DNA from 2 places in the Spiractinospora alimapuensis genome. Region 2 is predicted to be linked to the other one. Evidence: riboswitches for the same ligand, from Rfam matches in the RefSeq annotation. Region 2 holds a riboswitch; the other holds the start of a gene.
What was found. A riboswitch is a leader RNA that binds a small molecule or an ion and turns the genes downstream of it on or off. The one in region 2 is predicted to bind cobalamin.

Region 1 (5,096 bases), 2.7 Mb from region 2:
ATGGCGGTAAACTGTGCTTCATGTCCTACCAGCGACCACCAGCTCCGGCGGAACTGCTCCTGATCGAGTCCTTCTGTGACTCGGCGGCGTTCCTGCACGGTTGGGATGCCTTCGCCGACCAAGAGTCGGCGCGCGCGTGGCTGAGCGAACATGGCCGTTCGGAGGCCGCGACCCAGATCGACGCAGGAGGAGTGGCGCGGCTGGTCGACGTGCGGGAGACCGTTCGTGGGCACCTCGACGGTGACCCCGCGGCGCGCGCCCGACTGAACGTACTCGCGGAGGAGTTGCTCGGTGTTCCGCGGTGGGACGCGGACGGCATGACGGTGCCTGTGGCGACGCCGGATCCGGTGTTGGCGGTGGCGGCCGACGTTCTCGCGGCGCTGGCCTCGGCCGAGATGTCCGGGCGGCGTGGGCGACTCAAGGTGTGTCGGGCACGAGAGTGCCGGTGGGTCTACTACGACCGCTCCCCCGCGAACAACAGCACCTGGTGCAGTATGGACATCTGCGGGGCGCGCCACAAGATGCGCGCCTACCGTTCCCGCCGGGACGCCGACTAGCGGCCGTGGTCTAGCGACGCGCGAGGATCCGGCGCACGCGGGCACGCGTCCGGTGCCAGAGTCCCCGTGGTCGGGTGCGGGGTGTGACCCGCAGTGGACGTGGTCCGGCGAAGGGGGCGCGCATGCGCAGCCCCTCGGTGGTCGCGTCGACGCGAAGGCGGTCCCAGCGCACGGCGTGGTCCACGGGAACCGTGGTCACCAGCGCACCGTCGGCCGTGGACACCACGAGTAGGGCGTCGCCGTCGCGGACCACCGCGACCTCGCCCCGGTGCGGACGTGGGGTCATCGAAACCGTGACGACGAGATCGTGGCCCTCCCGGCCGTAGTCGACCCGTGTGACCTCGGGGGGTGGTGTGGCCGTGTCGACGTGTTCCCTGAGAACTCCTGATGTGGCTGCGTTTCTCATGGAGTTGAGTATAGGGCACTCAACTTAATTGATGAAGATGGTGAGGTGTCAGTGTGACGGGCTTCTCGCTCCCCATACGCGACCAGGAAGAAAATCGATTGCCCGAATCGTCCGTGGAGGGTGAGATGGGGGTGGCGCGGAGCCAAGCTCGGCGTGTTCGTCGTGATTCCGATTCGCTGAGTGGAAAGAGTGTGTTGTCGCATGTGTAGATCGAGGTGCACGGGGGTCATCCGGGTGCGGAGCGCTGTCGTCAACGTGTGGAGGACACCGACCGCCTGACCCGGAACCGGTGTTCCCCCTCGTGACGCGGCGCGTTCGTGTGTACCCGCCGATCCAGTCATGAGGAGTCACCTCACAGTGTCCAAGCGACGCGACACCATCCGCACGCGCCGACACCGGGAGCCGGAGAGCTTCCGTTGCGTGCACTGCCGACTCGACGTCCCCACCCGGGCGTCAGGCACTCGGCACCGCAACCACTGCCCGAACTGCCTGTACAGCAAGCACGTGGACGCCCACACCTCGGGCGACCGCGCGGCCGACTGCGGCGCGGGCATGGAACCCATCGCCATCGCGGTACGTGGCGACGGGGAGTGGGTCATCATCCACCGCTGCGCCGGTTGCGACGCGCTCGTGGCCAACCGGAGCGCCGGCGACGACAACCCACTCATGTTGATGCGCACCGCCACCCGCCCACTCGCCCAGCCGCCGTTCCCGATGGAACGGCTGACACAGCTCTGAGGGGACGGGTGATCGGCTGGGGCGGTCACTCGACGTGGCCGCCCCAGCCAGGGCGGGGTGCGCCGCCGAGCGGCGAGCGTCAGTCCCAGTAGTTGAACAGGGCCTCGCCGAGATCGCGGGGCCGCCAGTACGTGACGTCCTGTGGGTCGATATCGGGCCAGGCCGTGGCGTCGAAGGGGCCTTTGAGTTCGGACGGCAGCAACACCCGGAAACCGGGCATTTCCGCCAGGACGGTGGCCAGCGTGGGAGTTTCGAGGAACGCCAGCGGGCCCGACTCCCTGACGCCGCCGGCGAGATCAATCGGTCGCGGCTCCGCGACCGCCAGCGTGGGCGAGTCGCGCCGACAGACGACGGCGACCGTGGACTCCCGGTAGGCAATGACACCCTGGTGGAAGTTGGGCGTCACACCGAGGGACAGACGGAACTCGTCCACCCTGCCCCCTGTGCGGCGGGCCGCCGTGTGGCAGGCACGCCGGAACGCACGCACGTCCGTCATCCGGCGATGCTATCCACGGCGCCGCGTCGACCGGGCGCACCCCGGCCGACGGGGTGGGCACGCCCCCTCGGTAGGCTCGTCCGCGCCGTGGTGTTCGGGAAACCGGTGAAGAACCGGTGCGGCCCTCGCCACTGTGATCGGGAAGGGCACGTGCTCCCCGCGAGGGGGTCACTGGACCACGGTGTGGTCCGGGAAGACGCCGCGTGACCGCTTGACCCGTCAGCCAGGAGACCGGCCACGGCATGTCCGGTCCATCCACGAGGCGTGGAAAGGCGGTCCCTGGCCGTGTGTGCGCGTATTTCTGTCCAACCTCCCGTTGTGCGAGGCCCCCGTTCTCGGCGTCCCTGGCGGGTGCCCGCGACGGTGGTGGCCCTGGCGGTCCTGCTCTCGGGATGCGGCGACGGTTCCGATCAGGCCGCCGAGAACGACGACGGTGCTTCCGGAGTTGGCACCACGGTCGACAACTGCGGCCTCGAGGTGGGGTTCGACGATCCGCCCGAGCGGGTCTTCGCCATGAACACCGGCGCGATCGAGAACCTGATCGAGCTGGGTGCCGAGGACCGCGTCGTTGGCGCGGTCGGCGATCTTGACCGGATGGACGAGGAGCTCCGGGAGACGGCCGAGGAGCTCAACATCATCCATCCCGGCGGAGAGGACTATCCAAGCCCCGAGACGATCCTCGACACCGAGCCGGATTTCGTCTACGCGGTGTACCCGAGCGCGTTCCGGGAGGACGGTGGCGTCGCCACGCGGGAGGAACTGCGTGACCTCGGTGTGCAGTCCTACCTCGCTCCCGGCCGCTGCCCCGACCGTGACGACGAGCGGCCGCTGGAGTTCGACGAGATCTGGACCGAGCTGCGCGAGGTGGGCGCCCTGCTCGGTGCCGAGGACCGCGCGGAGGAGGTCGTGGCCGAACAGGAGGACATCCTCGCCGAGGTACGCGCCAACCTCCCGGACGATGTTGGGGACCTGGACGTCTTCTGGTGGGACATGGGCACCGACGACGGCCCGACCGCCGGCGGATGCTGCGGAGCTCCCGGCATGATCCTCCGTGAACTGGGCGTCAACAACGCCTTCGACGACCTTCCCGGGCACTGGGCCGGTACGAACTGGGAGCAGGTCGTCGAGCGGGACCCCGACCTGGTCGTCGTGGCCGACTTCGGTGGGGGCGACGCCGACGACATGCTCGAGTTCGTCGAGGACGACCCGACGCTGCGGGAGTTGCGCGCGTTTCAGGAGGACGCGGTCATCGTCCTTCCGTTCTCCCAGACCACCCCGGGGCTGCGGAACGCTACCGCCATCGAGACGATCAGCGCGCGCCTCACTGACGAGACCGGCCAGTGAGCCTGTCGACCGCGCGATCCGCCCAGCGCGGTACCAAACCCACTCATGGCCATGACGCGCTGGCGGGGAGAGGCCGATCGCTGGGCATCGTGCTTCCCGTCGCCCTCGTCTTGCTGGGGGGGGTCGGTCGTCGTCTCGGTCGCCATTGGGCAGAGCGACCTGTCCGTCCGTGAGGTGTGGACCGTCCTGACCGACCGGCTCGGCCTCTCCTGGGTGCGAAGCGACGCCCTGGGGCTCTACGGCGTCGACGGCATCACCGACCTGCGCGCCAACCTCGTGTGGGAGATGCGGCTGCCGCGCGTGCTCGCGGCGGCGTTGGTCGGTGCCGGGCTCGCGGTCGTCGGTGCCGTCATGCAGACCCTCACCCGCAACCCGATGGCCGACCCCTACCTCCTCGGCATCTCTTCGGGTGCGTCTCTCGGGGCGGTCGCGGTGATCGTCGCCGGCCTCAGTGTCGGCGGACTCGGCGTGGCCGGCGGCGCGTTCGTCGGCGCCTTGATTGCGTTCGTGCTCGTTCTCGCCCTCGGTCAACGCGCGGGCCGGCTCACCCCGACGCGCATGATCCTCGCCGGGGTCGCGGTCGGTGCCTTCTCCTCCGCCCTGACCTCCTTCCTGATCGTGTGGGTCGCCGACCCGCACGCCACCCAGGAGGCGCAGTTCTGGCTGTCGGGTTCGCTGGCGGCGGCGCGGCTGCCCAGCGTGTACACCATGGCTGCGGCCGTGCTGGTCGGGCTGCTCGTCTGCGGTGTCGTCGCCCGGCCGCTCAACGCCTTCGCGTTCGGCGAGGACACCGCCACCAGCCTCGGGATCGGTGTCCACCGCGTCCGGTGGGTGCTGCTGGTGGTGTGCGCGCTCGTGACCGGTGTCCTGGTCGCCGGATCGGGAGCCATCGGCTTCGTGGGCCTGCTCATCCCACACGGCGTGCGCGCGTTGGTCGGCCCCGACCACCGGCGCGTTCTGCCGCTGTCGGCCTTGGTCGGTGCGACGTTCCTCATCTGGGTCGACGTCGTCGCGCGTGTGGCGTTCGCGCCGCGAGAGATGCCCGTGGGCATCATGACGGCGATGTTGGGCGTGCCGGTCTTCCTGTGGATTCTGAAACGTAAGGTCGATCGCTGATGACACACCTCGCCCACGGCGAACCACTCACGGCCGTCGACGTCTCCTGGTCCGTGGACGGCCGGCACATCCTCGACGGTGTCGGTGTCGAGGTCCCCGTCGGTAGCTTCACCGGCCTGCTCGGCCCGAACGGGTCGGGAAAGTCGACGCTCCTGCGTGGACTCGCCCGCCTGGGCGACCTGGACGAGGGCGTCGTACACATCGGCCCCGACAACGTCCACGAGCTGCCGCGCCGAGCCCTCGCCCGTCGGCTGGCGTTCCTCGAGCAGCGATCCGACACCGACGTCGACCTCAGTGTGCTCGACGTGGTGCTTCTCGGCCGGACGCCCTATCGGACCGCACTGCGCGGGGACTCCCCCACCGACGTCGCCATCGCGACGCACCAGCTCGAACAGGTCGACCTCGCGGACCTCGCCCACCGCCGCTGGCACACCCTCTC
Region 2 (5,096 bases):
CCGCTGACCGCGCTGCGCGACCGCGAGGTCGCACTGGATCGGGTGTTCGGATCCGAGGGCACGGGACTCAGCGACGCGGTGAACGCCGCGTCGACCGCGGAGGACCGGATCGCCGAGATCGAGACCTTCCTGGCCGCACGACTGCCCGCCGGGCGACACCCGGCGGAGGACACCGCCGCGCTGGTGGAGCGGATCGCGGCGAATCCGTCGAGCGCCCGCGTCGAGAGCCTGGCGCGGGAGGAACGGGTGAGCACCCGTCAGCTCCAGCGACGCTTCGCCGACCATGTGGGGCTGAGCCCGAAGAACGTGGTGCGCCGCTACCGACTGTACGAGGCCGCCGAGCGGGTACGCCACGGGACCGCGGTGGACTGGGCGGACCTGGCCGCCACTCTGGGGTACAGCGACCAACCCCACCTGAGCCGCGACTTCACCGCCGTCATCGGCGTCTCGCCCGGCCGCTACACCCAGCTCTGTGGCGCGCCCGCGGCCTGACCATCTCGGCGCGCTGCGCGAACAGAAGCCGGGTGAACTGGGACGATGGCGTTGTGTCGAACGCGGACAGGGACCGACCGATCAACATCCGGATCGGCCACGAGGAACTCGTCATCCGGCAGCGGTACGAAGCTGTCGGGATCTGCAACGACACCCTCATCGCCGTGTGGTTCATCGTCGGCAGCATCATGTTCTTCTCCCCCACCTCCACCACGACCGGGACCTGGTTCTTCCTCCTCGGCAGTGTCCAATTGCTGGTCCGGCCGGTCATCCGCCTCACCCGCATGATCCACCTGCAGCGCATCGGAAACCTGCCTCCCGGCGCCGACCACGCCGACCAGGAGTTCTGACCGCGATCCCCCTGGTCACCCAGGCGGGGAGGATTCACCCCAGCCGACCTCGTCCGGTTGTGGGAACGACAGCCCTGTTCGGAGGTACGGGACGAACTCCGGAGCCGAGTGACGGCGCGGTTACGTGCCGCCCGGGAACGCGTTGAGGAGTACGAACGCTTCCAGGTCTTCTTGCGGGGCGCGCTCGAGAGCCTGGAGCGCCCCGCGGACACCGAGAAGGGCTGTGGAGCGGACTGTCCGTGCGTGAGCCCTCCCGAGACTCCGCCCGCCGGCGTCGTATCCCTGCCACTGCTGTCCGCCGGCGCCGCCCCGAGCTGCTCTCTGGGCGACACCGCGCTGACCCAACGGCTGGAGCGGTGGCGTGGGCTGCTGGTGGACGCCGAGCCGTACCCTGGACCCCGCGGCCGGGTTTGGGCGCTGCCGATCGAACACGCCGGTGCCGTGGCCGAGCTCGCGGCGGCGGAGACCGCGTGCTGTCCGTTCCTGGAGCTGCGCATCGACTTCACCCCAGAGACGGTCCGTCTGCACGCGCGTCTGGCCCCCGAGGTCGCCCCCGATCTCGACGGCAGGACCGCGGAGGCGGTGCGCTGGCTGACCGGCGGACCGGACGAGGACACGGAGGACGCACGACCATGACGATCGCGGAGCGGCTGCAGTCGGTCCTGGTGGCCGGCGCCGCCGCCGCGGGGCTGGGCGCCGGCCTGCTCCTTCCCGTGAGCGACGCGCTCGGACACGTGGTGCTGCCCGCCCTGGTGCTGATGGTGGCGGCGGTCTTCGTGCAGATGGACGCCTCCCGGATACGGGAGACGCGCAACGGCGGGCCCGTCGTCGCCGCGAGCCTGGTCCTGAACTTCGTGTTCACCCCATTGCTGGCCTGGGCTCTGGGTGCCGGGCTGCTCGGCGGCGCCCCCGACCTCCGCATCGGTCTCCTACTGCTGTTGGTCACCCCCTGCACCGACTGGTACCTGGTCTTCACCGCCGTGGCGCGCGGCCACACCGGAATCGCCGCCGCGCTGCTGCCGGTGAACCTGGTCCTGCAGCTCCTGCTCCTGCCGGTCTACGTCCTCCTGCTGGGTGGTCCGGCGACGTTCGTGGACGCGGGGACCCTCGTCGAGTCCGTACTGCTCGTGTTGGCTGTGCCGCTGCTCCTCGCGCTGGGCGCACGGTGGGGAGCCACACGGCTGCGCGGGCCCGAGTGGCGGGACCGGGTGCTGGTCGGCCCGGCGGGACACCTCGTCCTCCCGCTGCTCTACGTCGCGGTGTTCGCCATGTTCGCGTGGCAGGCCCGGACGGTGGCCGACAACGGAGGGGAGCTTCTCGCGCTGCTGCCACCCCTCGCCGTGTTCTTCGTGGTCGCACCCCTGGCGGCCTGGGGAGCCTCCCGACTGCTCCGCCTGCCGGGGGACCAACGGGTCACCCTGATCATGACAACGACGGCCCGCAACTCGCCGATCGCGCTGGCGATCGCCGTGGCGGCCTTCCCGGATCGCCCACTGATCGCGGTCGCGCTGGTGGTGGGCCCCCTCATCGAGCTGCCGATCCTCGCGCTGCTCAGCCAGGTCGTTCGCGTCCGGGATCGCCTCTCCGTCGCCACGTGACCTCCCGGGTGGGCCCCGCGCGGCGCTCCGGGCCCGATGGCGCTGGTCGGACGCGCCTCTCTGCCCACGGTGGCGGCTGCCCGGGGGCGACCGAGGTCGGTTTGCTAGGGTCGAAAGCGCCGTGGGTTTCCCGGTGCCGAGGTCACGGCCTCGGAACTGGGAAGGCAACAGGGAACCCGGTGTGAGTCCGGGACTGCCCCGCAGCGGTAAGTGGGAACGAAAGCTGTCACCGCCAAGGCGGTAAAGCACTGGGTCTTTTGGGCCCGGGAAGCGGCAGCCGGTAGGAACGGGCGTCACGCCCCCGCCCACGAGTCCGAAGACCTGCCCGTGGCAAGCGGTCACCACCCGGTGCCCGCTTGAGTCCGAGCCTCGCGGGTGGGCACGACCGAACACACGGGTCCGCAGCGACCCCCTCGGCCGTTTCCTGGCAGCCCTCCCGCGAGGCCCGCGCTCGTCGAACGAGCTCGCGAGGAGAGAGCAGTTGAACGCACCACAGCGCATCGGCCCCACCGTCCTCGGATATCCCCGTGTGGGACCCGACCGGGAACTCAAGGCGGCGTTGGAGAGCTTCTGGGCCCAGCGAGTGGACCACGCCGAACTTCTCGAGGTCGGACGCCGTCTGCGCACCGACGCGTGGCAGCGCATGTCCGAGGCGGGACTGGCGTCCGTCCCCGTCAACACCTTCTCCCATTACGACCACGTGCTCGACACGGCGCACCTGTTCGGCGCCCTCCCCGAACGCCACACCGCGCTGGGCGGGTCTGAGCTGGACACCTACTTCGCCGCCGCCCGTGGCGCCGACGACACCCCGGCGTTGGAGATGACCAAGTGGTTCGACACGAACTACCACTACCTCGTGCCGGAGCTCAGTCCTGACACCCGGTTCACCCTGCACGGGACGAAGCCCGTGGACGAGACGCGCGAAGCCCGTGGGCTCGGGTACCGGCCCCGCCCGGTGGTGCTCGGGCCGGTCACGTTCCTGCTGCTGTCCAAGCCGAGCTCGGACGCGCCGGCGGGCTTCTCGCCCCTGTCCCTGCTCGACCGGTTGCTCCCGGTGTACGTCGACCTCCTCCGGGCACTCCAGGAGGCCGGTGCGGACGTCGTCCAACTGGACGAACCCGCCTTCGCCGCCGACCGATCCCCGGCGGAGCTGGACGCGCTGAGGCACACCTATCAGCGGCTGGGGTCGGAGGTACGGCGTCCCGGAATCTGCGTGGCCACCTACTTCGGACCACCCCGGGAGGCGCTCCACGTGCTGGCGCGCACTCCGGTGGAGGCCCTGGCCGTGGACCTCGTGTCCGACCCCGACACGGTCGACGCCCTCGCCACCGAACCCGCGCTGCGGGATAAGGAGATCGTGGCGGGAGTCGTGGACGGGCGCAACATCTGGCGCACGGACGTGGACACCGCGCTCGGCCGCGTGGCCCGCCTCCTGGGCAGCGCCGACCGGGTGAGCGTCTCGACGTCGTGCTCCCTCCTGCACGTGCCCTACGACGTGGAGCGCGAGACCGCCCTCGACCCACGTGTCCGGTCCTGGCTGGCCTTCGCCGACCAGAAGGTACGCGAGGTGGTACTGCTGGACCGCGCGCTGCACGAGGGACGTGACGCCGTCGACGCCGACCTGGCCGCCGCCCGGGCCGTCGTGACCGACCGGACCCGTGCCACCGACCTGCGCGACAACACCGTACGCGCGCGGCTCGAGGCACTGCGGCCCGAGGACGCGCGACGCGGAGACTACGCGGTCCGCGCGGCCGCCCAACGCGACGCGCTACGGCTACCGCTCATGCCCACCACCACGATCGGTTCCTTCCCCCAGACCCAGGAGGTGCGCAGGGCCCGCGCCGACCATCGGGCGGGCCGGGTCGACGCCGACGCCTACCGACAGGTGATGCGCGACGAGGTCGAACGCGTGGTGCGGCTCCAGGAGGAGATCGGGCTGGACGTCCTCGTCCACGGGGAGCCCGAACGCAACGACATGGTGCAGTACTTCGCCGAGCAACTGGGCGGGTTCGCCGCCACGGAGCACGGCTGGGTACAGTCCTACGGCTCACGCTGCGTGCGACCGCCCGTGCTCTACGGCGACGTCACCCGCGGCGGCCCGATGACGGTCGAGTGGGCACGTTACGCGCAGTCCCTCACCACGAAACCCGTCAAGGGCATGCTCACCGGGCCGGTCACCATCCTGGCCTGGTCCTTCGTCCGGGATGACCAGCCGCTGGCCGACACCGCTCGGCAGGTCGCGCTGGCGATCCGCGATGAGGTCCACGACCTGGAGTCCGCAGGGATCCGGATCATCCAGGTGGACGAACCCGCGCTGCGCGAGTTGCTGCCGCTCCGCTCCGACGAGCACAAGGCCTACCTGGACTGGGCGGTGACGGCCTTCCGGATGGCGACCTCGGGCGTCGCGGCGTCCACACAGATCCACACCCACCTGTGCTACTCGGAGTTCGGCGAGGTCCTGCCGGCGATCGACGCGCTCGACGCCGACGTGACCAGCATCGAGGCGGCGCGGTCCCGGATGGAGGTGCTCGACGACCTCAACGACGCCGGGTTCTCCCGGGCCGTCGGCCCAGGCGTCTACGACATCCACTCCCCACGCGTCCCCGGAGCGGCGGAGATCACCGACCTACTGCGCACTGCGGTGGACGCGGTTCCG

Region 1: linked by a shared signal. The riboswitch ahead of J4H86_RS02325 (ABC transporter substrate-binding protein) and the one ahead of metE (5-methyltetrahydropteroyltriglutamate--homocysteine S-methyltransferase) in region 2 are both predicted to bind cobalamin.

What each region holds. Positions count from the first base shown of each region.
Region 1 covers NZ_CP072467.1:515,311-520,406, forward strand. The annotation lists gene J4H86_RS02305 (CGNR zinc finger domain-containing protein) at 21-557, shown strand; gene J4H86_RS02310 (hypothetical protein) at 568-963, opposite strand; gene J4H86_RS02315 (RNHCP domain-containing protein) at 1,321-1,701, shown strand; gene J4H86_RS02320 (hypothetical protein) at 1,781-2,197, opposite strand; cobalamin riboswitch at 2,269-2,451, shown strand; gene J4H86_RS02325 (ABC transporter substrate-binding protein) at 2,516-3,541, shown strand; gene J4H86_RS02330 (FecCD family ABC transporter permease) at 3,587-4,657, shown strand; gene J4H86_RS02335 (ABC transporter ATP-binding protein) at 4,657-5,096, shown strand, end outside.
Region 2 covers NZ_CP072467.1:3,215,140-3,220,235, forward strand. The annotation lists gene J4H86_RS14820 (helix-turn-helix transcriptional regulator) at 1-492, shown strand, start outside; gene J4H86_RS14825 (YrhK family protein) at 546-842, shown strand; gene J4H86_RS14830 (hypothetical protein) at 951-1,478, shown strand; gene J4H86_RS14835 (arsenic resistance protein) at 1,475-2,440, shown strand; cobalamin riboswitch at 2,551-2,783, shown strand; gene metE (5-methyltetrahydropteroyltriglutamate--homocysteine S-methyltransferase) at 2,922-5,096, shown strand, end outside.